Regions from separate parts of the Trinickia sp. genome, predicted to be linked through region 2. Evidence: riboswitches for the same ligand, from Rfam matches in the RefSeq annotation. Region 2 holds a riboswitch; the other holds the start of a gene.

Region 1 (14,901 bases), on a different contig from region 2:
AGATTCAGAGTCGCGGGCACGATGCCGTTCTTGAGCACGAGGGCAGTCTTGATGAGACCGATAATTCCTGCCGCAATGTTGAAATGGCCAAAATGGCCTTTCAGCGAGCCGATCGCGCATGGTTTGCCCTCGGTCCCGTAAGCTTGGCGAACAGCCTCGAGTTCGATGGGGTCGCCTAGCAAAGTCCCAGTGCCGTGCGCCTCGATGAACTGCATGTCGCCCGGCGATACGCCCGCCACCGCCAGTGCTTCGGCTAGCACTTCGCTCTGGCCGCTCACGCTGGGCGCAGTGAATCCCACCTTTTTCGACCCGTCGTTATTGATAGCCGATCCGGCGATTACGGCCACGATGTCGTCGCCGTCTTCGACGGCGTCGCGCACGCGCTTCAACAAAATGAGGCCGAGGCCATTGGTAAAGACGGTGCCGCGAGCGTCGGCATCGAATGGACGGCAAACGCCATCGGGCGAAAGCACGCCGTCGGCCTGGTACTTGTAGCCGGCCTGCTGAGGCAGGCGGATGTGGACCGCGCCCGCGATCGCCAGGTCGCATTCGCCCAGCAAGAGGCTCTGCACAGCGCTGTGGACCGCCACCAGGCCGGTCGAGCAGGAGGTCTGGACGTTGACGCTCGGGCCTTGCAGATTCAGCTGGTATGAGATCCGATTTGCCAGAAAATCCTTGTCGTTGCCGTGGCGGACCAGCATTTCGCCCAGCGCGTCGACGAGTTCCGGCTGCTCCAGCACGCCGAACAGGTAAGAACTGAAGCTCGAGCCCGCAAATACGCCAATGCGCCGTCCGCCACGGGCGGGATCGATGTTGCCGCGGTTGAGCAGCGTCACCGCGGCTTCCAGCATCATCCGTTGCTGCACATCGACCACGTCGGCCTCGCGAGCGCTCATGTCGAAGTAGGCGGCATCGAACTTGTCGACGTTCTCCAAAATTGCGGCGCGCTTGACGTAGTCTGGGTGCGATCGCAACGCTGGCGGCACGCCGGCGTCGGCGAGTTGATCGTCGCTCAGATCCTGAATCGTGCAGTGATTTTCCAGCAGGAGTTCCCAGAGCTTGTCGACATTGTCGGCACCGGGAACACGGCATTCCATCGCTACGATGGCGATGGCGTTGTCGTCATATTCGCAGTCAGTGAGGGTCATGGTTCAAGCCTGAGCGTCCGGGTTCTGACGCTCGCTCCAGTGAGATTGCGTTGGTCGGGGGCTGCGACGTCGCGCGTCCAGGATGCGCGTGCGCACGCCGTGCGATGCGGTAGGCGCTCGTGGCGCCGCGGCCCTACCGGAGCCCGCGTCGCCAGCCAGCATCGCGGCTTGCGAGGCGAGTGTGACGTGCTCGAAGAGCCGCACGATCGGAAGCCGAATCCGAAACGTCTCCTCGAGGCGGGCGTGCAATTCGACGATCGTCAACGATGTGCCGCCCGACTCGAAGAAGTTGCGATGCGGATCGACCGAGTCGGATCGCAGCACGGCTCTCCATAGCGACTCGAGCCGCTCCGTCGCCGTCGCGCCGCCCAAGCGAAGCGACGCCGCCGTCGGCAGGGTCGCCGGAGGGCTTGCCGCGGCGAGACGGGACAACTCGGTTCTGTCGAGTTTGCCGTTGGGCAATCGGGGCAACGCGGGGAGCGTCAGGATCCGCGAGGGCACCATCGCGGCTGGCAGGAGTCGGCGAAGATGCACCGACAGCGGCGCGCCGATGTCCCGCGCAGCCTCGATGACAGCCACGAGGCTACGTTGGTAGCCTGCCCCCGTCGCGCAGACAAAGACGTCGCGAACGCCCGCAAACGAGGCGATTGCGGACTTCACTTCCAGCAGTTCGATGCGCACGCCATTGATCTTGACTTGATCGTCGAGACGGCCGCGGATTTCGATTTCACCACTGGCGCTGCGCAGGCCGAGATCGCCAGTGCGATAGACGCTGCGGGTCGGGCCATCTGGTGGCTGAAAGGCCACGAACGGCGCGCGCAGGCCCGCCTCATCTAGATACCCGTGCGAACGCCAGCGCGTCTCGATGCAGATTTCGCCCACGACGCCCTCGGCGCAGGGGCGCAACTGCTCATCGAGGATATGCGTTGTCGATCCGGGAATCGGATGGCCCACGGGCTGAACGCCATCGAGCGGTTGTGAAGGCACGCGTTTGAAATGCTTTGCGAGCGTGGTTTCCGTGGGGCCGTAGAGGTTGATCACTTCGCACGATGGAAAGCGCGCTTGCCATCGCCGCACGAGCACGCCCTCCAGCGGTTCGCCGGCAAAGAACGCCAGCCGCATCGTGGCGATGGCCGGGCGCGCGGGCGCGCTGTTGATCCAGTGATTGGCGACCGATGGTACGACGTGCATGGCGGTGATGGCGTGCGCCTCGAGAAAATCGAAGAGATCGCGCGCGCCGAGATGGCGATAGTCGGGAACGCATAAAGTTGCGCCGCTGGCTAGCGGCGTAAAGGCGTCTCGTAGCCAGACATCGAATGACAGGTTGGTCAGATGTGCGAAGCGGTCGTGCGGGCCGATGCCGAACTCGCGGCTTTGCCACTGCACGAAGTGAGACATACCCTGGTGACTGCCCAGGATCGCCTTGGGGCGCCCGGTCGATCCCGAGGTGAACGCGATGTAGGCGTGGTCGATGTCGACGGGCGCGAAGCGGGCCGGTGACGCCTGGGCCAGTTCGACTTGCGTCGTCGCGCCGCAGCGCAGCGTTGCGGCAGGCGGGACGCTGCGGAACATCAGGTGTTGGCGTTCCTCCGGCAAGCCGTCGTCCACGTTCATCAGCACGCAGCCAAGCGACCAGACGGCTAAAGCCGCCACGATGGTCTCGACGCTCCGATGACCCACGACGGCGACGACGCTGCCGGGCGCGACGATCTGAGCCAAGCGCAAGCGCATCGCTTCGATCCGTTGCGCCAGCTCGGCGTAACGGACGGCCTGCCCGAGTTCCTCGATGGCGACCCGATCGGCGTATCGTGCGCAGCTCCGGCGTACCAGTTCGTGCACCGCAGGCCCTCCTGACAGGTCGGACGTATGCTGACCGGGATCACGGTTCATGGACTGGTTCATGGCTCAGTGGACGACGCGCTGGAACGTCGCCAGCACGATCGCCGCCAGCATGAACAACGAACCGAAGGTCTTGTTCAGCATTGCGATGTGCTTCTCTGTTTTCAGATAGACGAGTGCTTTCGAGGCAAGGCCCGTATAGCCGGCCATCACCACGAGGTCGGTGAACGCGAAGGTCAGGGCGATAGCGATGTACTGCGATGTCAGCGGGGCGTTCGAGTCGATGAACTGCGGAATGACCGCCAGCATGAAGAGGTAACCCTTCGGGTTCACCGAGTTCAGTGCGATGCCTTTGCCGATGAGCTTGAGGACGCCGATCTTGGCCGTGTCGGAGCGCGAAACATGGATCGGCGCGCCCTTGGCGCGCCACTGGCCGAATCCGAGGTGAAAGAGGTAGGCTACGCCAGCCCACTTGATGATATTAAACGTTATCGGCGAGGCCTGAATCACCGCACCGAGTCCAACCACTACCGCGAAAAATACCGACCAGAGGCCGAGTACCAGACCGACGACGCCGAAGTATCCACGCTTGAATCCATAATTCAGTCCGTTGGTCATTGAAAACACGGAACCCGAACCCGGGGATAGCGAGAAGATCCAGGAGGCGAGAAAACAGGTAATCCAGGTATCGATTTTCATGGTGGCAGTTTTCGAGAAATAGGCGAGCGCTGATGCCGTCGAACGCCACATGCGTGACGAACCGTCGCGGGGGCGTGCGCGCGCGTTTCAACGCTTATGGAAAGGAGTTTCTGACGCTGGCCTCTGTTCGGATCGCAAAAGCCAGTTCGCGGACTTGTCCGAGTGGTCCGGCAACTCAGACGACAATGCTATCAATGGCGGAATGCAATGAAGCGAAAATCAAACACTTTCGTTGTCGGTGAATTTTTTTAAACATGCAGCTTCGAATGGTCGATCCGCAATTTTGCGTGCTGGCCAATTCGGCTCTTTCGGGCGTTGTCGTGACGAAGGCACCCGGAGCGGGTGTCGTCGATCGGATAGGGAGGCTCACGCGGCCAGCCGGACGCCGCTGGGACGTACCGGCCGGCCTGACGATATCCGTGGCGTTGCGGTGTTTGTCGTTTCCGACGATTCGCAGGGGATGATGGGCAAGCAGCTCATGGCTGCGGGCCGACGGCGGTAGGCGGTAGGCGCGGTTTGGCCCCGGTTGAATTGGGCGCTAACGGGAGCGGGGCCTGTATGCCAACGCTGCGGTTCGTTGTTACCGCATCTGTTTGCTTCGGTGCCTACGTTTCCGTCGGGTCGGGTGTCGTCGCCTCGTCGGCCGGTGATTCCGGTGGTTTGCGCCCGAAGGCCGCGCGTAGATCTCGCGGTGCTGGCCGGCTCAGTGGCGGGCGATCTGTGCGCGGTACGGCCGTCGAGGTGGGTTCCAAACTTGGAGCCGTGGAATTGAATTGGCGCGTGTGTGCATGCTGGGCGCCCGAGGCGAACGGGCTGCGCTTGGGAAGACCGCCTACCGTGCCGGATGCTTCTGGGGCTGCAGTAGGTTCGCCTTCCTTGGCGTCGCTGGTCTGCTCCGCGTTGTCGACATTGCCGTTGTCGCTGGCGGGCGGCGGACCTCCAACCGGAGGAGTGGACATGGACATGATCGATACCCTCGCTGATGTTTCGGTAGGCGCATCGTCACATTCTTCGTGATTCCCTTACCCCGCAGCTGCGAAGCAGGGGCAGCCGCTGCGAAAACGCTGGTGGGAGGCTGCCGTGCTTACTCGCCGTCCCTGACGACAGACTGGGTCGGACTCGGAGCGCAGTCGGCGCCGTCCCCTATAATTCATAAGACAAAAGAGGGCCGCGTCATGCCAGCCAGTTGCGTTTTTGCGCTTAACGCAAGCTGCGCCAATTCCTCCTGGCGCAAGAGACGAACGTGATTCCGGGCACGAACATCAAGTACTAAGGAACGGTGGAGGTGCGATGAGGCGATTGCTGAGCGCGCTGCTGGCCGTCGTGCTAACGCTGCCGGTGTTTCTCGCTCTAACGCGAATCGGTGCTATCCCCGGGTGGCTACACAGTGAACGGGGCTACGCTGTACTCGATCCGCTGTTTCGCATGTTCGGCGCGGTGGGAGTCGAGGGCCACGAGGATGTCGTTGCTGGCGTTTTGTTGGTTGCCAGCTTCGTTGTCGCCGCGTTGATCGTATGGGGAGGCTCGGTCGTGTGGCGAATCGCTCGCCGTTCGAGTCAGTAGCCGGGGCCGGACGTTTGGCGGTTGCCGATGGCTCAGATGCGGAAAGGGCCGCGCAACGCGCAGCCCTTTGATTTTCTTGGTAGGCCGTACTGGATTCGAACCAGTGACCAACGGATTAAAAGTCCGCTGCTCTACCAGCTGAGCTAACGACCCGAAAGACGAAAAATTATAGAGGGGGGAGGGCGGATCGTCAAGCTTGGGCTCGCGCCGTCTTGCCGTGCCGCCCGACCCGCCTCCTTACTTGATCTGCCCCAGCTTGGTCTGCGCCGATTGCGCGACTTCCGAGCCGGCATACTGCGACACGATCTGCTGCAACGTCTTTCGGGCCTGCGCCTTCTGACCTTGTTCCAGCTGATTGTTCGCGATTGCCAGCAACGCCTCGGGCGCGCGCGGATGCTGCGGGTAGTTCTTGACGATGTTTTGCCAGACCGCGGTCGAACCTTTGTAGTCCCGCTGCGCATAAAGCGCATTGCCGAGCCAGTACTGCGCCGTCGGCTGATAGGGGCTTTGCGGGTACTTCGCGATGAAATCGCGAAACGATGCCGCGGCCGTCTTGAAGTCGCCCGCCCGGAATTCTTGCGACGCCTTGTTGAAAGCATCCGTTTCGCCCGGCTCCACCGTGCCCTGCACACCATCGACAGTCTGCTGCTGCGGCTCGAACTTCTTGAGCCGACCGTCGAGATCGGTGTAGTAATCCTTTTGCTGCTTTTGCAGGGTGGTCAGCTGGTTGGCCATGTCCTCGTTTTGCCCGCGCAACGTCGCGACCTGCTGATTGAGCTGATCGATGCGATTGGACTGGTCGAGGAGCGCCCGCTGGGCCGCCGACAACTGGCTCGAGAGATTATCGGTCTTGCTGCGCAAGTCGAGAATCGCCTGACGAGCCTGGTCGTCGTCGAATATGCCGGCGTGAGCAGGCAGCGCGACAAGCGCCGAGGCAGCCATGCCGACGGCTGCGACGCCGCGCAGCCAGGAAAAACGGTGCTTCATATACGTCGCCTGTTACGGTTATTGATAGAGGATGTCCGCGCGGCGGTTTTGCGCCCACGACGCCTCGTCATGACCGCTAGCCAAGGGCTTTTCCTTGCCCAGGCTCACGGCTTCCATTTGCGAATCGGGCACGCCGAGCGTGCGCAGCGCGCTGCGCACGGCTTCGGCACGCTTTTGACCCAGCGCGAGGTTGTATTCGCTCGTGCCGCGCTCGTCAGTGTTGCCCTGAATCAGAATGTGGCGGTCCGGGTGGCTCTTCATGTATTGCGCATGGGCCTGCAGCAGCGATTGATATTCGTCCTTGACCGAATAGCTGTCGAAGTCGAAGTACACGCTACGTTTGGCGAGCGGGCTGTTCGGATTGTTGAGCTCGTCGACGGTGACGGGCGCCACTGCGTTCGGATTCGGCTGTTGACCGACCGTGCCATTGGCTCCCTTGTCATTGAGCTTCACACCCGAATGGCAGGCTGCCAACGCGCCCACGAGCAACGCTGCAAACACCATACGAAGTTTCGACATCATTTCTTACTCTCCTTGTGTGTCATTGCATAAACGGACCCCAGGACGGCTCGCGTACGCTGCCGCCCGGAACGGACAGGATTTGCCGCGTCCGACCGTCCGTCGAAACTGCGGCCAGCACGCCACGGCCGTTCACCTGAGTGGCGTAAAGGATGTACTGACCGTTCGCCGCGAAGCTCGGCGATTCGTCATGTGTCGTATCGGTAAGCGCCGTTGCCACGCCGCTTTGCAAATCCTGCACGTAGAGCTTGAATGCACCGCCGACGCGCGAAATATACGCGAGTTGCTTGCCGTCCGGACTCACACGCGGGCTTGTGTTGTAACTACCCGTAAAAGTCACGCGCTGCGCCGCGCCCGCTTGCTCGCCTTGCGCGGGCATCCGGTAGATCTGCGGCTGGCCGCCTCGGTCGCTCGTGAAGTAGATCCATTGCCCATCGGGCGAGTAGGCCGGTTCGGTATCGATCGAGCCGCTCTGCGAAAGGCGCCGCAAGCCGCTGCCGTCCGCGTTGACTGCGAAGATCTGCGTGTTGCCGGTTCGCGAGAGCGCGACCGCCAGCGTGCGGCCGTCCGGCGACCACGCGGGCGCACTGTTGTTGCCCTTCTGGTCCGAGATGATGACGCGCCTGCCCGTCGGCAAATCGTGGACATACACGATCGGCTTGCGCTTTTCGAACGATACGTAGGCCACCTTCGTGCCGTCAGGCGACCACGCCGGCGAGATGATCGGTTCAGGGCTCGACAGCGCGACATGCACGTCTTGACCGTCGGAATCCGAGACCTGCAACAAGTAGCGGTTGCCGCTCTTGACGACATAGGAAAGCCGCGTCGCAAAGACGCCGCGCGTGCCGAGCAGCTTCTGATAGATGTAATCGGCGATCTTGTGCGCAGTCATGCGCAGACCGCTTTCCGGGGTGGTCAGCGACAGGCCGCCGAGGTTTTGCTGCTTGGCCGTGTCGTACAGCTTGAAACGCACTTCATACGTGCCGTTCGCGGCGCGCGTCACGCTGCCCGCGACGAACGCATCGGCGCCTTTTGCCTTCCAACCGCCAAGATCGACCGAATCGGTCTCGGAGACGGGGGCGCTGCCCGCATCGATATTCGTGAACTTGCCGCTGCGTTTCAGATCCTCGCGCACGATCGCGCTGATCTGCTGCGGTGCGCTGGTTTCATTCGCGAAATTCGCCGTTGCGATCGGAAGTTGCGCCGAACCGGTGCCCGTCACGACGACGGTCAGCTCCGCGTTCGCGGCACCACATGCAGCGATCAGGCACGACGCCACCCATGTCTTCAAGCCTAGCTTCGTCATCAAACTCATGCGAGAAATCCCAAAAAACAAGTTGTCACAACTGCAAAGAGACCGTCGAGTGCATCTTTCGTTCCCGCTTCCGGTCCATCGCACCGACTTTGCCACCCCGCGGCGTTCGTTATTGCGGTGGCCTTACCTTGATGGAAAAGCTCGCCGGCGCCTGCCCATTGGTATCGAGCGGCATTGGATCGGACTCCCGTACCGCACGCAGTGCGGCGTCGTCGAATGCCGGGTTGCCGCTGCTGTGCTGGATCGTTGCCGACAGCAGGGTGCCCGTCGGCGCGCAACGCACGGCGATCAGGGTTTCGAGCGAGTTGTCCGGCGGCCAATGAACGTTCGGCGCCACGCGCCTGCGCACTTTGTCCGCGTATCCGGGCGAGGCGGCTGTGCCGCCCGAGCCCGTTCCGGTGCCGCCCTTGGCGAGCCCGTTGCCGCTCGAGCTTTCACCGGCGAGGCCTTGCAACTGCGCGAGCCGCGCGCGGCGCTCCTGGTCGAGCTGCTGTTTTTGTTTCGCCTGCTGCTGCGCCAGGGCCTTGGCCTTCGCCGCTTTCTCGGCCTCCGCCTTCTTTTGCGCGTCGAGCTGCTGCTGCTTGAGTTCCTCTTCCTTCTGTTGCTTTTGTTGCTCCTGCTTTTGCTGCTCGGCCAATTGCTGCTGGCGAAGCTTCTCTGCCTGCTGCTTTTTGAGTTTGTCGGCCGCGGCCTTTTGCGCGGCCAGCTCGGCCTGCTGCTGGAGCTCGCGCTGCCGTTTCGCCTGTGCCTCTTGCTCGGCGAGTTGCCGCTGACGTTCCTGCTGCTCGAGCAACGCCGCTCGCGCGGCGGCTTCCTGCTGCTGGCGTTTTTTCTGCTGCAGCGCGATGTCGGCCTGCTCGTCCGGGACCGGCGGAGCAGGCGGCGCTACACGCACGGGCGGGGCCGGCGGGGGCGGCGTCTGCTGCTGCGGAATATCGGTCCACAACTCGGCTTCAGCCCCCGCAGGCGTGCTGTTTTGCCAATGAATGCCGTGATAGAGGAACAACCCGAGCAACACGTGCATCAAGAGCGCGAGCGTGAACGCGCGCGTCGTCCCGCGTTCGCGGGGCGGTTGCGGGGGGAAAGAATCCGACTTGCCGGGTTTCATTGCGATTTAACGAGCAGCCCAACGCGCTTGACGCCGCGCGCCTTCAAATCCGACATGACCTGCATCACGGCTTCGTACTTGACCGTCTTGTCAGCGGCAATGACCACCGGCTGATCGGGGTGCGAGGTTTCGCGCTCGGTCACGAAGCCGGTCAGCTCCGCACGGGTCATCTGTTCCTGTTGCGTCGCGCCCGCGTCGTCCTTGTAACGAACGCTCATCTTGCCGTCCGCGCCGATATTCACCACGACGGGCGGTGTTTGTTGTTGCGGTGCGGCACCGCCCACCGTGGGCAGATTGACGATCGACGGTGCGACGAGCGGCGCCGTGACCATGAAGATCACGAGCAGCACGAGCATCACGTCGATGTAAGGGACGACGTTGATGTCAGACATCGCGCGGCGGGAGCGGCTGCCGCGCATGGACGAACGATTGGTCGAGCCGGCCATCGCGTGCTCCTTAATGCGCCTGGCGCTGCAAGATATTCGAGAATTCTTCGATGAACGTTTCGAAGCGGATCGCGAGGCGATCGATGTCGTGCGCGTAACGGTTGTATGCCACCACGGCCGGGATAGCGGCGAAAAGGCCGATCGCCGTCGCCGTCAGCGCCTCGGCGATCCCCGGCGCGACGTTTGCGAGCGTTGCCTGTTGCACGTTCGCGAGACCGCGGAAGGCGTTCATGATCCCCCATACGGTACCGAACAAGCCGATATATGGGCTCACCGAGCCGACCGATGCCAAGAACGCGAGATTGGCTTCGAGTGCGTCCATTTCACGCTGAAACGCTGCGCGCATGGCACGCCTCGCGCCATCCAGGATTGCGCCGGGATCGTTCAGGCGCTTTTCCTTGCCTTTCAAGAATTCACGCATGCCCGATTCGAAAATTCTCTCGAGCGCGCCGATCGTATGGCGGTTGTTTGCCGCGCTCTGATAGAGCGCTTGCAGATCGCCGCCCGACCAGAAGTCGCGTTCGAACTGTTCAGTTTGCGCGCGGGCGCGCCGAATGGCAAACCACTTGCGGAAGATAAACGTCCAGGACATCAGGGACAGCAGCAGCAAGAGCCCCATGACGGCCTGCGCGAGGACGCTCGCGTTGAGGACAAGAGAAATAATCGACAGATCTTGTGCGTTGTTCATAGATATTTTGCTTTTGCATCCGAAGGGCGGCCGTCACGGGCGGTAAGCCGCCGAAGCGGTCCCAGTCGGCAACCTGAAAGCTCGGCGGCACGCGCAGCCGGGCTCCAATGGGTAACGATGCGGACAATACAAGGCCACTGACGAACTCTCAACGGTGTTCATGCATCGGCCGTTGACATTCCGGCGTGCACGACGCCGGGGCCTCGCCGCAGCGCTGCGAGCACGTCGGGTGGAATGGGCGCGGGTTTGAACGTGGCGCGCTCGACGCAGGCGACGCGAATCTCGCCGGTGGCAAGCAGGCGATCGTCGCACCACGCGTGTTGCACGAAATCGACACTCGCGCGACCAAGCCGCTCGATGTGGCTCTCGATCGTCAGCAGATCGTCCAGACGCGCGGGCGCTCGATAGTCGAGCGCCGTGCCGCGTACGACGAAGACGATCCCGATCTCCCGGTCGAGGCGGCCTTGTTCGATGCCGCACGCGCGGAGCCATTCGGTTCTCGCGCGCTCGAAGAACTTAAGGTAGTTCGCGTAAAAGACGATGCCGCCCGCATCCGTATCTTCGTAATACACGCGCAGCGGCCATAAAAAGCCGCGGCCCGTTGCTGGGCGACTGCTAGGCATATTCATGGGCGCATTTTACCGGAACCCGTACGACCATCTCGAAATTACATGTCGAGCGCGGGACGCAGGGCACCGGATACGGTCGTCCGGCCATGCCTACGCGCTCGGAGCGCGGGCGTTGCCGAGCGGTTTCAGCCACGATGGATCGACAAGCCCGCGAACGATTGCGCCACCGGCATCAGCTCGATCGTATTGACGTTCATGTGGGCGGGCAGCGTGGCGATCCAGTAGATCGAATCGGCGATGTCTTGCGGCGAAAGCGGCGTTACACCGCGGTAGAGGCCGGCTGCCTTGGTGTCGTCTCCCTTGAAACGCACGTTCGAAAACTCCGTGCCGCCGCAGAGCCCCGGCTCCACGCAGGTGACGCGTACGGCCGTACCCGAGAGGTCGGCGCGCAGATTCAGGCTGAACTGGTGCACGAAAGCCTTCGTTGCCCCGTAGACGTTGCCGCCCGAATACGGGTAGCTGCCCGCCGTCGAGCCGAGGTTGAATATATGGCCGCGATTGCGCTCGACCATTCCTGGCAGCAGAGCATGCGTGACGGCGGCGAGGCCGGTGCAGTTCGTCTCGATCATCCGGGACCAATCGTCGAGATCGGCCCGCTGTGCGGGTTCCAGTCCAAGGGCGAGCCCCGCATTGTTGACGAGCACGTCCACGGACGCGAACGCCTCGGGCAGCCGCCCCGGCAACGCTTGTACGGCGGCGCGGTCGCACACGTCGAGCTCGAGCGGCAAAAGTGCCGGTCCAAGCTCCTCGGCGAGCGCCTCCAGGCGATCGAGGCGGCGAGCGGTGGCGATCACGCGGTGGCCGCCATTGACGAAACTGCGAGCGATGGCGGCGCCGAAGCCGGCGGATGCGCCCGTGACTAAAACGATCATTGCTGCTCCTGGCTGGTCGAACCCGGCAGGCCTCATGGCCTTGCCGGCATAAGCAAGAACTACCGAAGGCGAAAAACGGAACGGGCCGATGATACCCGCCGTATCCCGGTCGCGGTATGAAGGCTTCCAATTCTTTCGAAATGCTTTCGGTGGAGTGGCGGGCGCGCGCCGAGGGCTCCGGGTACCTTTCGCGGGCGGGTTGGCGCGGTAAGCGGTACGCGCAAGCCCGCCGCGATGCGGCCGTGCTGGCACTGTGGCCGGCCAATTGCCTATTGGTTGCGCTGCCAGTACACTAACGCGCTCAACCCTTGCGTAACTGGCGATAGCACCCTCCGGGGTCAAGGTGGAGCGACCCACCGTGAAGCGCAAGGTGCCGTTTTGCCGTTCGCCTGGGCAGCCGAAAACCGCGCGCGTTCGCTTGCGCAGCGGCGGTTGCCCCGCGGGTGCAACGGAGCTTCGATCATTCGAATTTTCCGCCACGCCAGTGCCGGCCCCTCCGCCATCCAGTGCAAGCGTACGTTCGTATGCATTCCGCGCATTTCGGCCAACCTGTAAACCTTCAACGGAATCCGTATGTTTGACAGAGCCCAAAGCACCATTGCCGCCATCGATCCCGAGATCTGGCAAGCGATCGAACAGGAAAACCGCCGTCAGGAAGAACACATCGAACTGATCGCATCGGAAAACTACACGAGCCCGGCCGTGATGGCCGCCCAGGGCTCGCAGCTCACCAACAAATACGCCGAAGGCTATCCGGGCAAGCGCTATTACGGTGGCTGCGAATACGTCGACATCGTCGAGCGGCTGGCCATCGAGCGCGTGAAGGCGATCTTCGGCGCCGAGGCCGCGAACGTGCAGCCGAACTCCGGCTCGCAGGCGAATCAGGGTGTCTTTTTCGCGATGCTCAAGCCGGGCGATACGATCATGGGCATGAGCCTCGCCGAAGGCGGTCACCTGACGCATGGCTCGCCGGTCAACATGTCCGGCAAATGGTTCAATGTGGTCAGCTACGGCTTGAACGAGGCGGAAGACATCGACTACGACGCCGCGGCCAAGCTTGCCGAGGAGCACAAGCCGAAGCTGATCGTTGCGGGCGCATCGGCGTTCGCGCTGAAGATCGACTTCGAGCGCCTCGCGAAGATCGCGAAATCGGTCGGCGCGTATTTGATGGTGGATATGGCGCACTATGCGGGGCTCATCGCCGCCGGTGTGTATCCCAATCCGGTTCCCCATGCCGATTTCGTCACGACGACGACCCACAAGAGCCTGCGCGGCCCGCGCGGCGGCGTGATCCTGATGAAGGCCGAATACGAGAAGCAGATCAATTCGGCCATCTTCCCCGGCATTCAGGGCGGCCCGCTCATGCATGTGATCGCCGCGAAGGCTGTCGCATTCAAGGAGGCGCTCTCGCCTGAGTTCAAGGCCTACCAGCAGCGCGTGGTCGATAATGCGCGCGTGCTGGCCGAGACGCTCGTCAAGCGCGGCTTGCGCATCGTGTCGGGCCGTACGGAAAGCCACGTGATGCTGGTCGACCTGCGCGCGAAGAACATCACCGGCAAGGCGGCCGAAGCCGCGCTGGGCGCGGCGCATATCACCGTCAACAAGAACGCGATTCCGAACGATCCGGAAAAGCCGTTCGTCACGAGCGGGATCCGCCTCGGTTCGCCCGCCATGACGACGCGTGGCTTCGGTGCGCAAGAAGCGGAGCAAGTGGGGAATCTGATTGCCGACGTGCTCGAGAACCCGGAAGACGCGGGGACGATCGAGCGCGTGCGCGCGCAGGTTGCCGAACTCACCAAGCGCTTCCCGGTTTATCGCTGAGCCACCATGCGCTGCCCCTTTTGCCGGCACGAGGATACCCAGGTCGTCGATTCGCGCGTATCCGAGGACGGCGCCGCGATTCGGCGCCCCCGCCGGTGTCCGGCCTGCGACAAGCGTTTCACGACGTACGAGCGAGTCGAGCTCATGTTGCCGGCGGTGGTGAAAAAGAATGGCAGCCGCACCGAATTCGATCGCCGCAAGATCGTCGCGAGCATGCAACTGGCGCTTAGAAAGCGCCCCGTTGCGGCGGACGCGATCGACGCGGCGGTTGCCCGCATCGAGTATCAATTGCTGGGCAGCGGCGAACGCGAAGTGCGCAGCGAGCGCCTTGGCGAGCTCGTGATGAACGAGCTGCGTCAGCTCGATACCATCGCTTACGTTCGCTTTGCATCGGTCTACCGGCGCTTCGAGGATGTATCCGAATTCGAGGACGTCATCGAAGAGTTTCGTCGCGCCGCTCCCGCCAAACCGTCGCGCAAGCGTTGATCGGTCTCGTCGTTTCATCGTTTTCCTTCCCTTGCATATTGACGTGACGCGCCATTGTCGGCGCGTCGATACCTGCTCGCCACTCGGCCGAACGGACGATGGTGCTGTACGTGCACGTCCGCTAGATTGATCGAATCGAACAACGGACAACGGAGCTGGGAATGCGGTTCGGTGCAAGCGGGGCAGGCATTGAGCGCCGACGTGCGCGGCACGCGCGCGGATTCACATTCGTCGAAACGCTGATCGTCTGCGCCGTGATGCTGTTGCTCGCGACGCTGGCGATACCGTCGTTTGCCACCTGGCAGCAACGCCAGCGCGTCGAAGCGAGCATGCGCATATTGCTGGCGAGCATGTCGTACGCGCGCAGCGAAGCGGTTCGTATCGGTTTGCCGGTCGTGATTTGCCGCACTGATGGTTATGGACGATGCGTCCATAACGGCGGATATGACTTCGGCCGGGACCGTGTTCCCGTCGATTGGGCGACGGGTTGGGTCGTCGCGCTTGAAACCGGTTACGGACAGCGGGTATTGCGCACGCATGTTCCGGCGCCCGGCGTGCGGATCCGCGGCGCCGCGCATGCGATCCGGTTTCGCCCGCCAGCCGGGCAGGTGATCGGCGGGTTTCGCAGCTTCGAGATCGCGCCGACAGGCGCTCGTCATGGTGCGTCTGCGCAAGCCGCGAGGCGCTGCGTTTCGATCGCTGCCGGCGGCAGGGCGAGGGTGAGCGCCGAGTGCGGGCGGCACGCATGAATGCCTCGCCGCGAATCCCGGGCCGGCAAACT
Region 2 (14,901 bases):
GATGGCCGCGAAGCCGAACAGTATCCATGCCACGCTCGCCGACACTCCCCAGCGCCGCGCCCCGTTCGAATCGCCCGAGGTGAGGCGGTGCGGCAGCGCGGCAAGCAGGCGCCGGCGCATCGGTGCGGTGGTGCCGAGCGCGGGGCGCGCGGGTGGCGCCGGCGACGCCGGAGGAGCCGGAGGAGCCGGACGCGTGGCCTTTCGCACGCGCGTTTGCCGCAAGACGGGCTGCCCGCAACGCGGGCAGTGCAGGGCGTCGGAGCCCACGGCTGCGCCGCATCTGACGCAAGGCGCCGGAGCGGCCGACTGTGAGGTGGCTTCCGTCTGCATAAGCTTTCGATGGCGGCGCGCCCGCGCGAACGCGCATGTTTGCTGAGATTGCCGATGTACCGGCGAGCGAACGCGGGGCTCGCATGGGGCGCGGCGGTTCGCCTTCTGTCACTTTAGTCAGAACTATGGGCTCGCCTCAGTGCGAGATCAATTGCCAATGGCCGGCGGATGTTCGCTGTTTAACATTCGACTGAATCTTGTCGACTATTGCAGCCCGGCAGGCATGCGTTATGAACGCGGCCGCGGCGGAACGAATCGCCACGTCAGCAGCACGATGAACGCGAAACCGGCATAGACCACGGTGAAAAACCAGCCGGGGAGATCGTAATAAAGAAGCCTCCCGACCCAGTAGGCGATGAAGCCTTGCGAACTCGGGCCGCTCTCGCGCAGCCACGCCTCCAGCGTGGTCAGCGGGCACGGCACGCCGAGGAGGGCGAGCGCTGCGACGATGCCGATCGATGCGAGGTGAACGAAGCGAAAGCGCGGTTCGCGCACCCAGCGCCAATGGCGTGCGGCACCGCACCAGATCGCCGCGAAGCCGCCCACGATGAAGAGCACGACGCACGCGTGCACGATCAAAACCGTATCGGCGAGCACTGTAGTCATGGACATGTTTGGCGCACGGACCGCAACGCGCCCGGTTTCAGCGACGCCGGTGCGCGCTTCCCGACATCAGTGCAGCAATAACGATGCAAGCGGCGAAGAGCGTTGCCACGACGGCGATGCTATCGCGATAAGCCTGCGCGTGGCGTGCTGCATTCGCCCCCTCGGCCGCGACGGAGAAGAACAGGCCGCCGATCGCCGTCGCGCCGAAGGCCGAGCCGATTTGCAGCATCGATGTGACGATGCTGCCCGCGAGCCCCGCTTTGCCCGGCGGAATTTCGCCGATGACGATGCGCACCACGTTCGGCAGCACCAGACCGTGCCCGGCGCCCGCAACGACCAGGCCCGCGTAAAACAGGCCGCCCGGCACGACCCGCAGCGAGGCGGCCGCTGTCGCGGCGAACCCGAGCGCAAGCGCCGCGAAGCCGGCAGTGAGGACATGATTGCCGATGCGGCGCACGATGGCGGGTGAGCACAGCGGACCGAGAATCGAGCCTGCGCCGAACGGAAAGACCGCCGCGCCGGCGGCGAGCGCGGACCATCCCAGGCCCGACTGCAGATAGATGCCGTAGGTGAGGAAAAAGGCGCTATCGCAATAGAAGCAGAACGCCAGCACGAGCCCGACGGAAAACACAGGATTGCCGAACAAAGCGAGCTCGACGAGCGGGTCGCGCCCGGCGCGATGCGCGCGATACTCCGCCAGCACGAAAGCGGCGAGCGCCGGCACGCTGGCGGCGAGCATCGTCCACGCCCAGAGCGGCCAGCCCGCTTCGCGTCCCTGAGTCAGCGGATAAATGACGAGGGCGAAGAACGCCGATAGCAGCGTGAGACCCAGCCAATCGTTGCCCTCCGTGCGTGCGGCACGGCTTTCGGGAACGAAGCGCCATGCGCCTGCCAGTGCGAGCACGCCTACCGGAAGATTGATGAGAAAGATCGATTGCCATCCGAGCCCGAACGGGTGCAGCGTGACGAGCAGTCCGCCACCGATCTGTCCGGCGACCGATGCGAAGCCATAGACGAAGCCATAGAGACTCATGACCGCCGTCTGCTGCTCTTTCGGAAAGGCGCTGCGGATGGTCGCGAGGATTTGCGGCACGAGCATGGCCGCCGAGGCGCCCTGCATGATGCGCGCCGAGACGAGAAACGCGCCGCTCGGTGCCAGGGCGCATAACAGCGAAGCAACGAGAAAACCTGTCATGCCGCCCATGAAGAGGCGTTTGCGGCCGAAGCGATCGCCAAGCCGCCCACCTGTGACGAGCAGCACCGCAAAGGCGGAGGTGTAGGCCGAGACGATCAATTGAAGCTCGGCACTGCTTGCGCCCAGGCCGCTGCGAATAGCGGGCAATGCAAGATTGACGATGAAGTAATCGAGCGGCGAGAGAAACGCGCCCGTCAGCAGCACGACCAACGCAGCGGCGCTCGATCGCGTGCCATAGGCCGTGTCGCCACGGGAATCGATTTGGGCGGCTGCCTCCTTTCCTGCCGAAGGTGGCGTCGAACGAGTCGTCGTGCGAAGGGAGTCGGATCTGATCATGGTACGAGGCCTCAAAAAAGAGGCGAACGCTCGCATCGAAGGACACATGAGACGCGTTGCGCGCGTTCGCCGTTCGCCATTCGTCGCTTGTCGCGCCGCTCGAGTCAAAAGGGGGGTGGCAGCGCGCCCAGCACCGATTCGAATGCAATGCCGATGGCGAGCAGCCTGCGATCGCTACCGAGCGGACCGTCGATCTCGATGCCGACAGGCAGGCCCGACGGTGTCAGGCCTGCGGGAATCGACAGACCGGGAATGCCGGCGATGCTCGCCGGATCGGTATGGCGCAAGTAGGCGGCCATTTCGTCGATGGGCTCGCCGTTGCCGATCGTGACGACGGCGGAGCCTTCGATGTCGTCGATGTCGACTGCGGGTAGCGGCGTAGTCGGAAAGAGCAGCGCATCGAGGCCCGCCGTATCGAATATCGATGCGTAGCGTCGTTGCAGCTCGGGGCGCAAGACTTGAATCGCATGCGGGTACGCCTCGGCGTAGGTGCCGGCAAGCGTCGCCTCATAGATGCGCCTGACATCGGGGCTCGCAATGCGCTCGGCCAACGCGCCGAGCGTTCGCACCGGGGCGCCGTTTGCGGCGAGCCACGCGGGCACATCGTCGCCGAGCTCGGCAAACGCGATGGGCAGGCTGATGCGCTCGCAAATCGACATGATTTCTGTCAGCTCGACATCGACCAACGTCACACCAGCTTTTTCGAGGCGCTCGCGCGCCGCATGGGCAATCGCTTCGACTGCACTGTCGAGTTGCCGCCAGCAATCGCGCGGCAGGCCGATACGCAAACGCGTGAGCTCGATTGCGGGCAGCGCGGTATCGCCGGTCGCGATGCCGTCGATGAAGGCGAGGTCCGCTGCGGTGCGCGCCATCGGGCCGACCGTATCGCGCGTATGGCTGATCGGCACGACATCGTGTTCGTTGCGGTAGCGACGCTCGGCCCCGCCGTTTCCGACCGAGGGCCGCAAGCCGGCTGTACCGGTGAGTGCCGCGGGAATGCGCGTCGAGCCGCCTGTGTCCGTCCCTAGCCCGGCGGGCACGATGCGCGCGGCGAGCGCCGCGGCCGTGCCGCCGGATGAGCCGCCGGGTATCTTCGAGCGATCGTAGGGGTTGCGAACCGGCCCGGCGTGCGCAGCGAGGTTCGTGCTCGTGATGCCGACAGCCAGCTCGTGCATATTCGCTTTTCCGAGCACGATGGCGCCGGCCTCGACGAGCCGTGTCACGGTCGGCGCGGTGGTGGGTGCGACAAAACCTGCGAGCGCCGGTGTGCCGGCGCAAGTCCGCGTGCCCTTGACGTTGATGTTGGCTTTGACGGCAATCGGCAAGCCGGCGAGCGGGTAGCGCGCGCGCTCGTTGCCGGTGAGGGCGTCGATTCGCGAAGCAGCCGCAATGGCGCTTTCCGTTTCGAGGGTGATGAACGCGTGAAGCGAGCTGTAAGTGTCGGCACGCGCGAGCAGTGCCGTTACATAGTCGACGGCTTTCAGCCGCCCCGATCGTATCGCTTGGACAGCTTGCCGTGCGTCCAATGCCCAGGGTTGCGCGATGGTCGATGAGGTCATGCGGTATCTCCTGATTCGGCGGGTGCTTATTTATGAATGAATGGTCAATAAATAGCGGCGTTGCAGCCGGCCGCGATGTGCATCGAGCGCGAAAAGCTGAATAACGTGTCAGCCAGTAATAGTAGCGGCCCCGAGCTTTGCCTGCGTCGCCGCCGATCACGCGTCGATACCTTGCTTGATATTATGACTATTCAGTCAATATATCAACCGGTGTATCGGACGGCTGCTCAGGTCCCCGCAAACCGACGCCGGTGCTCCGATTGCACGCCCGGGCCGTTGCGAGTAGTCTTCAAACCTGCGTCATTCATTCAACGGCAGCCCCACAACCCGTTTTCCTCATGAAAAGTGCAGCGCGTTCGCGTTTCGCCGTTGGCGGCATCGAGACATCGCTCGATGCTGCGCGCCGCTGCTGTCTCATTGCGTTTCCTCCTCCTGTCGCCTCGCCGCCCCCGTTCGGGCGGGTCGTCGCAGCGCTTGCACCGCCACACACGGCGGTGCTCGGCTAAGCGCCGACACTTCGTTTTCTCCTGCAGACCGGCCGTTCGGCCCGCGTAGCTGCGCCAAAGGGCGCACATGCGGGTGCGCGAGTACGCGCGTGCGGATGCGTGCGCGTGTCCGTCGACGTGTGCCGGTCTGCCAGTTCAACGAATTCGACTGGCAGGTGAACTCATGGCTTGGTTCAAAACCGCTTTGGCGGCCTATGGTGCGACTGCGCTTTTTATTCTGCTGTGGAGCAGTGGCGCCATTTTTGCGGAAATCGGGGTGACGCATGCGAGCGCCTCGACGTTTCTGACGATGCGCTTTGCGCTTGCGACGATCATGCTTGCGCTCATCGGTGCATGGCGGCATCGTTGGTTGCCGGCGCGCGGCACGCGCGTCCATGTCGCCGCCACCGGCGCGCTGATGATGGGCGGCTATTCGATCTGCTACTTCCTTTCGCTCGAGCGAGGACTGACGCCCGGGCTATTGGCGGCCATTCTCGGCGCACAGCCGATTGCCACGCTCGTTGTCACCGAGCGACGTTTTTCGGCGATGCGGATGGCCGGTCTTTTCATGGCGATGCTGGGCCTTGCGTCGATCGTGTTTCGCGGCGCATCGGCGTTGAATCCTTCGACGACCGAAGGACTCGCGCTCGCCCTCGCCGCACTTGCGAGCATTACGGCGGGGGCGATCATGCAAAAGCGCATCGTGCAGGAACCGATGGACGTGCTGCCCTTGCAGAACTTCGTAGGCTTGCTGCTTTCGCTGCCTCTCGGGGTTGCCGAATGGAACGGGTTACGGCTGGACGCACCGCTCGCCGTCTCCGTACTCTGGCTCGGGATTGTCATCTCGGTGCTTGCCCAATTGCTGTTCTATCGGCTCGTGCGCCGCGGCAATCTGGTCAATGTGACCAGCCTTTTCTATCTCGTGCCCGTCATTACGGCGCTGATGGACTACCTGTGCTTCGGCCACGCGCTGCAGCCGAGAGACGTCATCGGAATGATCTTGATTCTCACCGGGCTGGCCCTGACGCTTCGCAACAAGGAGAAGGTGCACAGCGCGCCTCGCGAGATGACGCGTGAGCCGCGCGGCTAGTGTCTCGTGGGTTGAACCGGTTCAGCGCAAGCGGGCGGAATCGGGTGGCCGGATACAATGCGGCAGCGTTGCATCGATCCGAATACATCCGATTCCCTCTATGTCCGAATCCGTCCGGGCCTTTTTACTCGGTCCGCTATTGAAGAGCGTTTCACGCTCGTTTTACCTGACGCTGCGCATTTTGCCCGCCGGTATGCGCGACCCCATTGCGCTCGCCTATCTGCTCGCGCGCGCGGCCGATACGATCGCGGATACATCGCTGATCGACCCGGCGCAGCGGCTCGAGCTCTTGCTTGCATTGCGTGCCAGCGTGAATGGCGCGCCGCCCGACGATGGCTCGCTCGTGCGTCGCCTCAGGGATGACGTGGCGAGCCAGCAAGGGCATGCCGACGAAAAATTGCTGCTCGAATCGCTCGGTGGCGCATTCGACGCCTTGACGCAGTTGGATACGGCAGACCGGGACGCGGTGCGCGAGATCGTGACTACGCTGACGATGGGCATGGAGTTCGATCTGCGCACCTTCCCTGACGAACGTTCGGGCCAGCTCGGCGCGCTCGCGACGCTCGACGATCTGGACCGCTACACCTATCTCGTGGCGGGCTGCGTCGGCGAATTCTGGACCAAAATGACCTACTCGCATCTACCCGGCACGCTCAAAGAGGCGGCCGCGACGATGATCGAGCACGGCGTCCGATTCGGCAAGGCGTTGCAGATGACGAACGTGCTGCGCGATTGCGCGAAGGATGTGCGTATCGGGCGCTGCTACCTGCCTGAGCGGATGCTCGAGCGTTTCGCATTGACGCCGCAAGACTTGCTCGCCCCCGATGCCTCGTCGCGCGCCCGGCCGCTCCTGTTCGAACTGGTCGGCAAGACGCTCGAACTGTACCGCGATGCGCTGGCCTATACGTTCGCGATTCCTGCGCGCTCGGTCCGTTTGCGTCTGGCCTGCATCTGGCCGATTCTGATCGGCCTCGAGACGCTTGCGCTGCTTGTCGACAACGACCGATGGCTCGATCCGGCATGCGTCTCGAAGATCGGCCGTTCGCGCGTGTACGGCATCGTTGCGAAATCGAGCATGGTCGTCATGTCGACACGGACCTTGAACGCTTGGGCGGAACGGCTCATCGGCACGATCGAAGCGCGCATCGGTGGCCGTGTTGGCGGGCAAGCGAGTACCGCTCGATCGTGAAATAATCGCCGAGTCCGCGCGACTGGCGCCTGGAGATGGACCACCATCGGGAAACGCGGACAGTGCCCGTGAAGCGGGTGCATTGCCGCGCGCCTGGGCGTCGTCCTTCTTTCCTTCTCCGAGGAGTGATGCAATGCCCACGTCCAGTTCGTTGCTCGCTTTTGGCCTCGTCGCGCTCGGCATGGCGCTGACGCCCGGCCCGAATATGGTCTATATCGTCTCCCGTTCCATCTGTCAGGGCAGCGCCGCCGGCCTGGTCTCACTGGGCGGCGTCGCACTTGGCTTCGTCTTGTATATGGTTGCCACGGCATGCGGCATTACGGCCTTGCTGATCGCGGTGCCGCTTGCCTACGATCTGCTGCGCTTCGGCGGCGCGCTTTATCTGGGCTACCTTGCATGGCAGGCGCTCAAGCCGGGCGGCCGCTCGCCGTTCCAAGTCCGCGATCTGCCGGCCGATAGTCCGCGCAAGCTCTTCGTCATGGGCTTTTTGACCAACATGCTCAATCCGAAGATTGCGGTGCTCTACCTGTCGTTGCTGCCGCAATTCATCGATCCGCAACACGGCCACTTCCTCGCGCAGTCGCTCGCGCTTGGCTCCCTCCAGATCGTGGCGAGCCTGACTGTCAACTCGGTCGTCGCTCTATCTGCTGGCACCATTGCTCGCTTTTTGGCCGGAAGGCCCCTCTGGCTCGTCGCTCAGCGGTGGCTCATGGGCACGGTACTGGCGGGGCTCGCGGTCAGAATGGCGACGGAAGCGCGGCGCTGAAGGGGGAATCGCTCGAAAATGCGTTTCATGGCATGCCGCTTCGGACGGCGGCTGTAGCGCACGCTGTGTCACCCTAGACTTCGACCGTACTCGTTTTGAATGGTGAGCGATATGGTTGAAGGTCCTGGGAAAATAGGCGGCGGGCTGCCGGAGCCGATCGATGGTGAAGGCGGCGAGGGCGCTGACAAAGCGGGGGGCGATGCCGCGCAGCCTCCGCATGCTGCCAAGCCGAGAGGGTCTATCGATCCGCGCCTTAGCGGCTTACCGGGTGCGGCAGCAAGCGCTTCGACACCGCCGGCATCGTCGTCCGAGGACCCGGGCGACGAGTTTAGGGCCGACTTGGCCTCGTTCCTCGACCGAGCGGGCAAAATCACCACTTTGCGAGTGCTGAACAACGATTGGCTACCGGATCGGCTACGGATCGCATACGAGCAAAGCGAGCAAGTCGACGCGCGTGCCCGCGGCGTCCGCAATCTGGCTGAGGTGAAAGCGGTACTGGCGCTAGAGGGAGTGGGAGGACCACCGCCGCTACCTGAGGTTAACCTTCGCAACGTGATGCCACGCGTGACCGGCGGTCGAGAGATCCCGGGACGCGAGCGCCCGAAACCGCTTTCCACTTTAGCGATGCGAATATCGGCGGACGAGTTTCCCGCTGACGAGCGCTTCCAAGCATCGATGCTCGTTCTGAACGCTATCGGCGCAGTGGAATTCAAGCCTCACCGCGTTGAGCCATTAGCCGAAATGGCCGAAGCGACGTCATCGGTGGAGGATGATGCCGAGCGAACCGATGTATATCGAGCGGTGTTGCGGGCGGCCCAAGGGCTCTGGGAGGAGCATAAGGCAGCGCCCGAGAGCAAGAGCGAGATCGGCTCGGGCGAATACGTCCACATCCTCGCGAGTCTTTCGCTGAATTCCCATGCCATTCGCGTCGAACGGGAGGCCACGCTCGCCGCATTGCGGCATGCGGTCGAAGATGAAGAGCTGACTCCGGAGCAGCGCACGACAGCCTCGAGCGGCCTTGACGATTAAGACGTGCCGGGCTGCCGGTTCGCGCCGGGAACCACCCGGTATCACGTTCAACGAAGCGTCGCCTGATTCGCATCCGGATAATCGAGCTTCGGATACCAGTCGGTGCCGCGCCCGCCCGGCGTCAGATCGAGAATGGTCCAAAGCGGCATCAGATCGGGCGCGCCGCGCGGATCTTGCCCGGGATCGGCCGTCTCGGGCCCCATTTCACCCGCATAGAAGTGATGAACCGTGCCGTTGCGGCGAACGAACACATTGATCGCGGGATTGTCGCCCGTTTCCGGGTCTTCATGTGCGTAGTCGAGATTGAAGGTATTCTCGCCGGACGAGAATAGCCGCAGGTAGCGCCAACCTCTTTCCTTCTTGAATGCGATGAGCCGGTCTATCGGCGATCGCGCGACGACGGTCAACGCGACTCGCTGCTCGATGTCGCGCGCCTCGCCGTCGAGCGCGCTCAGAAATGAGGTACACATCGGACACGGACGCTCGCGCCGTGGGCCGAACATCCAGTTATAGATGACGAGCGTATCGTGCTTGCCGAACATGTCGGACAGCGTTGTCGAGCCGTGCTCGCCTTGAAAGCGATAGTCCTGCGGCACGGCGCCGCCGAGCGGCAACGCGCGGCGCATCGCCGCGACGCGCTCGATCTGGCGCCGCAATTCGATTTCCTGTTCGAGCAGTGCATTGCGGGCTTTGCGGTATGCCTCGCTTTCGCCGGGAAAGCGGTACTTCGATTGAGCAAGGAGTGTGGCGGGCTTCAATGCGGGTGTGGATGTGTCTGCTTGATTCATGGAGCGTCTCCTCAGGAGTGCCGAACGAACGGGGGCGGAGCGCCGGTATCGATGACTCGCCTCGGCATCGGCTCCCCCCTTTTCGACGACGAACGAGCCTCGCCAGAATCGACACATCGCCATGAGTTTTCCGTGTTTGCATTTTTCGCGCCCGCTCGTCACACGAGGCTGGTGGCGCTTACGAAAAGCTGCCGCCGAGCGATGCGCGAATCGGATAAGTGTCGTAGATGATCAGCAGCCGCGCGATGCGACCCGCCTCGTCGAACTCGAATACATCGACACATTCAAAGCGCACGGTCGGCCCGTCCTTGAGCGCCCATTCATAGACGAAATATCCCGTGGCACGTGCGGCGCCCGTCGTGCTGACGCAGACATCGATCGGCGTAATGCTGCTTTGCCCCGACGCCGCCGACAGTTTCTCGAAAAACGGGCGAGGCGACACCCAGCCCAGCAAGGGCGAATACACCTGCGCATCAGACGCGAAGAGCGCGCAAATCGCCGCCGCATCGCCGCGTTCGAGTTGGCTCAGGTACTCGCGTATCCGGCTGGTATAAAGTGATTGCGCGGATGTCATTGCGAATTCCTCCATTCATCCGTTATCAAATACCGCACGCGCGATCTCTATGTGGCTACACGTGGGGCGGCTTCGGGACAGACGATATCGACGCCCAGATGAACCAACAATCGAAAAATTCGCAAACGGGCCATGAGCCGCTTGCATACCCGCTCGCCGAACTGACGCGTCCGTTTCCGACGCTCGCGGGCCTGCAGGTTTTCGTCGCCGTGGCGAGCCTCGGCAGCCTCACGAAAGCCGCGGTTCATCTGTGCCGCACGCAAGGCGCCGTGAGCCGGCAAGTCCAGCAGGTCGAGGCGCACTATGGATGTGCACTGTTCGTTCGCCATGCAGGGGGGCTGACGCTGACGCGCGAAGGCGAGCGCTTGCTCGAAGTCGCGTTGCGCGTGCTCACTGAACTGAGCGATTACGCGCGCACGCGAATCGACGAGATCTCGATCGTGACGTTGAGATTGCCGTCGACTTTTGCCGTGCGGTGGCTCTTGCCGCGCATGGCACAGCTCGAGCGTGCGATGCCTGGCGTTGAACTGCGCATCGCCACGTCATCGGACGACCGCCCGGATTTCGCTCGACAGGATATCGATGCGATGGTCGTGCGGGGCAGGGGCCCATGGAGTGGCATGGAGGCGGTCCAGCTTTTTCCCGAGTCGCTGACGCCGATGTGTGCTCCCGCGATCGCCGCATCGATTCGCTCCGTTGACGACCTGAGACGAACGGTGCTCCTGCATGCCGGGCCGAGTCGCGCGGAGTGGCGTTGTTGGCTCGATGCGATCGGCGGCGCGGGTATCGATGTCACGAAGGGGCCTGTGTTGGATACGCTCGAACTCGCGCTGGCTGCGGCAGCCGACGGCCACGGTGTGGCCATCGGCGATCCGCGCATGGCCCGCGAACGGCTGCGCGAAGGCGTGCTCGTTGCACCGTTCGAGGAAGTCGCGCTGAACGGCGCGTCGTATTTTCTCGTCTACCCGTCGCAAAGCGGCGAGCAGCGGAAGATACGAACGCTCGCCGCCGCGCTGACTACCCTCGCGCGCAACGAAGACGGCCAAGGTTCGATCGCTCAGGCGTGAGCGATGGCGTCATTCGCCGATTGCGCGCGCCGTACCGTCCAGTTCGTGATTGAGCACGCGCTGCTCTTCATCGGACAGGCCGCCGCCGTGCTGCGCGGCCATATCGCGCGCTTCCTGGCGAATGACGTCAAGACGATGGTGCAGGGCGTTGCCTTGGGGAGGTGGGTAATAGCCTCCGTTCACGTGCCAGTCGATGCGGCGGCCGAGATTGTCGATGCGGCTGTTGACCTGACCGAAGCGCTCCAGCGCGACCTCGCGCGGGTTCGGGCGCAGCACCGGTGCGGGTGCCGGTACAACGACCTGGCGCGGCGGCGGTGGCTGATTGACGACGCAGGCGCTCAGCGACGCGATCAATGCGCTGCAAGCGAGCGCGCGAACCATTGTTTTCATCGTTTCGTTATCCCTTGTGATTTGCACGGCAGGGAGCGCCGCGGTCGACGTTCCCCTCCGGGGGATAAACGCGCCAGATGCCCAATGCGATGACAACGATCGGCGCGGTGCCGCGGCGGGTCAAGCCCCCATGCGCTCGAATCGCAGGCGTCGCCCTTCGCGCGCGCTGCGCTCGGCGAGCTCGATGATCGTCATGACATCGACTGCATCTTGCGGCGAGACCGGGAATGGCTCGCCATCGCGAATGGACGCGGCCAGCGCCCGATAGAACTCGGGGTATGCACCGGTGAGCGTCGGCCATTGCCGCTCGATTTCACGCTCGCCTTCGAGCACGCGAAGCGTGGCGGGCGGATTGTCCGCGCCGAAGCCCGCGTCGCCGGGGCGAAGACCCGCTTTCAATTGGTCTTCCTGTGTATCGAGACCGTACTTCACATAGCTGCCGAGCGTGCCGTGAATGGCGAACCGGGGCGGCTCGATCGCGCAAAGCGCGCTCGCATGCAGGACCGCTTCCTTGTCCGGATAGCTGAGCAGCAGATGCACGTAATCGGCTGCGCCCGCGCCATCGCGATGCACCTTGACCGTGGCATAAACCGTTTCAGGCGGCCCGAACAGCACGAGCGCCTGATCGATCAGATGCGGACCGAGATCGAAGAGCAGGCCGCCGCCGCGCGACGCCTGCTCGCGCCAGCGCTCGCGCACCTGCGGGCGAAACCGGTCGAAATGCGATTCATAGTGCGCGACGCGGCCCAGCGTGCCCTTCGCCAATAGCTGACGCACGGTAAGGAAATCGCCGTCCCAGCGGCGATTATGGAAAGGCGCAAAGACGAGATTGCGCTCGTGCGCGAGGCGGGCGAGCGTGACCGCCTCCGCGGCGCTCAGCGTCACGGGTTTATCGACGACCACATGCTTGCCCGCGCGAAGGACCTTCGCCGCCATATCGAAGTGCGTATCGTTGGGCGTGGCGATGACGACACATTCGATGTCGTCGAGTGCGAGCAGCGCGTCCAGGTCCGGGACGGCCCGCGCTTTCGGATAGTCGGCGAGCGCCTTTGCGGGCTGGCTCGTGGCGATGGCGGCGAGGCAGGCGTAAGGTTCGTTCGGTCGCTGCGCGGGCGCGCCGCAGTGTTCGATGACCGGCGCGTGAAACGTCGCGCCGGCGAAGCCGTATCCCATCAAGCCGATCTTTACGGATGTCGTCATCGTAGGGGACCTCTGATTTGTCGTGGATGCCCGTGCTCGTGCGCGTCGCACGCATCGCAACAGGCGGCATGCGGCGCATGGAATTCGGGACGATGAAGCGTGCATTGTGGCACGCGTTGCCCGCCGCTTTGCAAGTGCCCATGCGCAAGCGTCTTGGGGCCAAAGCGATCGTGTGCTGCTCGTGTTAACATCGCGCACTCGCCCTCGATGGCATCGTCCGGAGCGCACGCGTGTGCGCCTTCGCGCGAGCCGCCAAACTGTAAGATCCACCAGAAATGTCCGCAGGATTGAATCCCGCCCAAAGCGAGGCGGTCCGCTATCTCGACGGCCCGTGTCTCGTGCTTGCCGGCGCCGGTAGCGGGAAGACCCGCGTCATCACGCAAAAGATCGCGCACCTGATCGAGGCGAAGGGCTTCGAGCCGCGCCATATCGCCGCCGTCACCTTCACGAACAAGGCGGCCGCGGAGATGCGCGAGCGCGTCGGCAAGCTGCTCGAAGGCAAGACGCTCACGGCGCCGGGCAAGGAAGGGCGCAAGGTGCCCGTGAACCAGTTGACCGTTTGCACGTTTCATTCGCTCGGCGTGCAGATCCTGCGGCAGGAAGCCGAGCATCTCGGCCTGAAGCCGCAGTTCTCGATCATGGATGCGGACGATTGTTTCGCGATGATTCAAGAGCAGGTGGGCTCGACCGACAAAGGCTTCATTCGCAAAGTCCAGACGATCGTCTCGCTCTGGAAAAACGGTCTCGTGACGCCGGAAGAGGCGATGGCCACGGCGTCGAACGAAGACGAGCACCTGGCCGCGATCGTCTATCGCAACTATGTCGCGACGTTGCATGCGTATCAGGCCGTCGATTTCGACGACCTGATTCGCCTGCCGGCCGAACTCTTCGCGAAGAACGAGGCCGTGCGCGAGCGCTGGCAGAACAAGCTGCGTTACCTGCTCATCGACGAATACCAGGACACCAACGCCTGCCAGTACGAACTGCTCAAGCTGCTGGCCGGGCCACGCGCGGCGTTCACGGCCGTGGGCGACGACGATCAGGCGATCTACGGCTGGCGCGGCGCCACGCTCGAGAACCTCGCACAGCTCGGCAAGGATTTTCCGAAGCTGCATGTCATCAAGCTCGAGCAGAACTATCGTTCGACGGTGCGCATTCTGACCGCGGCGAACAACGTCATCGCGAACAATCCGAAGCTCTTCGAGAAGAAGCTGTGGTCCGAGCACGGTATGGGCGACTCCATCACCGTGACGGCTTGCAACGATGAGGAGCATGAGGCCGAATCGGTCGTCTTCCGGCTGTCGGCCCACAAGTTCGAGCGGCGCGCGCAGTTTCGCGATTACGCCATTCTTTATCGCGGCAATTTCCAGGCGCGCATCTTCGAACAGGTTTTGCGGCGCGAGCGGATTCCTTACGTGCTCTCCGGCGGGCAATCGTTTTTCGACAAGGCCGAGATCAAGGACATCTGCGCCTACTTGCGCCTGATCGCCAATCCGGACGACGACCCCGCCTTCATTCGCGCCGTGACGACGCCGCGGCGCGGGATCGGCAACACCACCTTGGAAGCGCTGGGCTCGTTCGCAGGACAAGCGAAGGTGTCGTTGTTCGAGGCTGTTTATATGGGCGGAATCGAGGCGCGCTTATCGGCACGGCAAGTCGAGCCGTTGCGCGTTTTTTGCGATTTCATGCAGCGCATCGCCGAGCGTGCGACCCACGATGCCGCCACGACCCTGCTCGACGACCTCATGGAGGCGATCCATTACGAGGCGTATCTCTACGACACGTTCGACGAGCGTCAGGCGCAATCGAAATGGCAAAACGTCCTTGAATTTCTCGAATGGCTCAAGCGCAAAGGTACGAAGCCCGAGGTGGAGGAGCCGGAAGACGGTGACGCGACCGGCTACGACAATGCCGATGGGCTTGCCGATACGGGCAAGAACCTGCTGGGTTTGATTCAAACCGTCGCGCTGATGTCGATGCTGGACGGCAAGGAAGAAGACCCGGACGCCGTGCGCTTGTCGACCGTGCATGCGTCGAAGGGGCTGGAGTATCCGCACGTGTTTCTCGTCGGGGTCGAGGAAGGAATCATGCCCCACCGGGGTAATGCCGAGGACGATGAGATCGATGACGCGCGCATCGAGGAAGAACGGCGGCTCATGTATGTCGCCATCACGCGTGCGCAGCGCAGCCTGCATTTGAATTGGTGCAAGAAGCGCAAGCGCGCGAGAGAGACCGTGGTGTGCGAGCTGTCGCGATTCATCGCCGAAATGGGGCTCGACGAGGCGCCGCCACCGACC

The links. A riboswitch is a leader RNA that binds a small molecule or an ion and turns the genes downstream of it on or off. The one in region 2 is predicted to bind ZMP and ZTP.
Region 1: linked by a shared signal. The riboswitch ahead of glyA (serine hydroxymethyltransferase) and the one ahead of ACO1XS_RS17770 (LysE family translocator) in region 2 are both predicted to bind ZMP and ZTP.

Annotation. Positions count from the first base shown of each region.
Region 1 covers NZ_JBMRBK010000020.1:75,377-90,277, reverse strand. The annotation lists gene ACO1XS_RS03850 (beta-ketoacyl synthase N-terminal-like domain-containing protein) at 1-1,148, opposite strand, end outside; gene ACO1XS_RS03845 (non-ribosomal peptide synthetase) at 1,152-3,038, opposite strand; gene ACO1XS_RS03840 (LysE family transporter) at 3,054-3,686, opposite strand; gene ACO1XS_RS03835 (SDR family oxidoreductase) at 3,925-4,188, shown strand; gene ACO1XS_RS03830 (hypothetical protein) at 4,977-5,249, shown strand; tRNA gene ACO1XS_RS03825 (tRNA-Lys) at 5,327-5,402, opposite strand; gene ybgF (tol-pal system protein YbgF) at 5,487-6,236, opposite strand; gene pal (peptidoglycan-associated lipoprotein Pal) at 6,255-6,758, opposite strand; gene tolB (Tol-Pal system beta propeller repeat protein TolB) at 6,778-8,070, opposite strand; gene tolA (cell envelope integrity protein TolA) at 8,180-9,178, opposite strand; gene tolR (protein TolR) at 9,175-9,624, opposite strand; gene tolQ (protein TolQ) at 9,635-10,312, opposite strand; gene ybgC (tol-pal system-associated acyl-CoA thioesterase) at 10,471-10,941, opposite strand; gene ACO1XS_RS03785 (SDR family NAD(P)-dependent oxidoreductase) at 11,067-11,813, opposite strand; ZMP/ZTP riboswitch at 12,116-12,215, shown strand; gene glyA (serine hydroxymethyltransferase) at 12,387-13,634, shown strand; gene nrdR (transcriptional regulator NrdR) at 13,641-14,120, shown strand; gene ACO1XS_RS03770 (GspH/FimT family pseudopilin) at 14,282-14,869, shown strand; gene ACO1XS_RS03765 (type IV pilus modification PilV family protein) at 14,866-14,901, shown strand, end outside.
Region 2 covers NZ_JBMRBK010000063.1:175,687-190,587, forward strand. The annotation lists gene ACO1XS_RS17740 (hypothetical protein) at 1-120, opposite strand, end outside; gene ACO1XS_RS17745 (DUF2784 domain-containing protein) at 559-942, opposite strand; gene ACO1XS_RS17750 (MFS transporter) at 974-2,467, opposite strand; gene iaaH (indoleacetamide hydrolase) at 2,572-4,026, opposite strand; gene ACO1XS_RS17760 (DMT family transporter) at 4,696-5,601, shown strand; gene ACO1XS_RS17765 (phytoene/squalene synthase family protein) at 5,702-6,790, shown strand; ZMP/ZTP riboswitch at 6,799-6,896, shown strand; gene ACO1XS_RS17770 (LysE family translocator) at 6,924-7,556, shown strand; gene ACO1XS_RS17775 (hypothetical protein) at 7,668-8,585, shown strand; gene ACO1XS_RS17780 (DUF899 family protein) at 8,633-9,373, opposite strand; gene ACO1XS_RS17785 (nuclear transport factor 2 family protein) at 9,552-9,947, opposite strand; gene ACO1XS_RS17790 (LysR substrate-binding domain-containing protein) at 10,046-11,014, shown strand; gene ACO1XS_RS17795 (hypothetical protein) at 11,024-11,404, opposite strand; gene ACO1XS_RS17800 (oxidoreductase) at 11,525-12,604, opposite strand; gene ACO1XS_RS17805 (UvrD-helicase domain-containing protein) at 12,880-14,901, shown strand, end outside.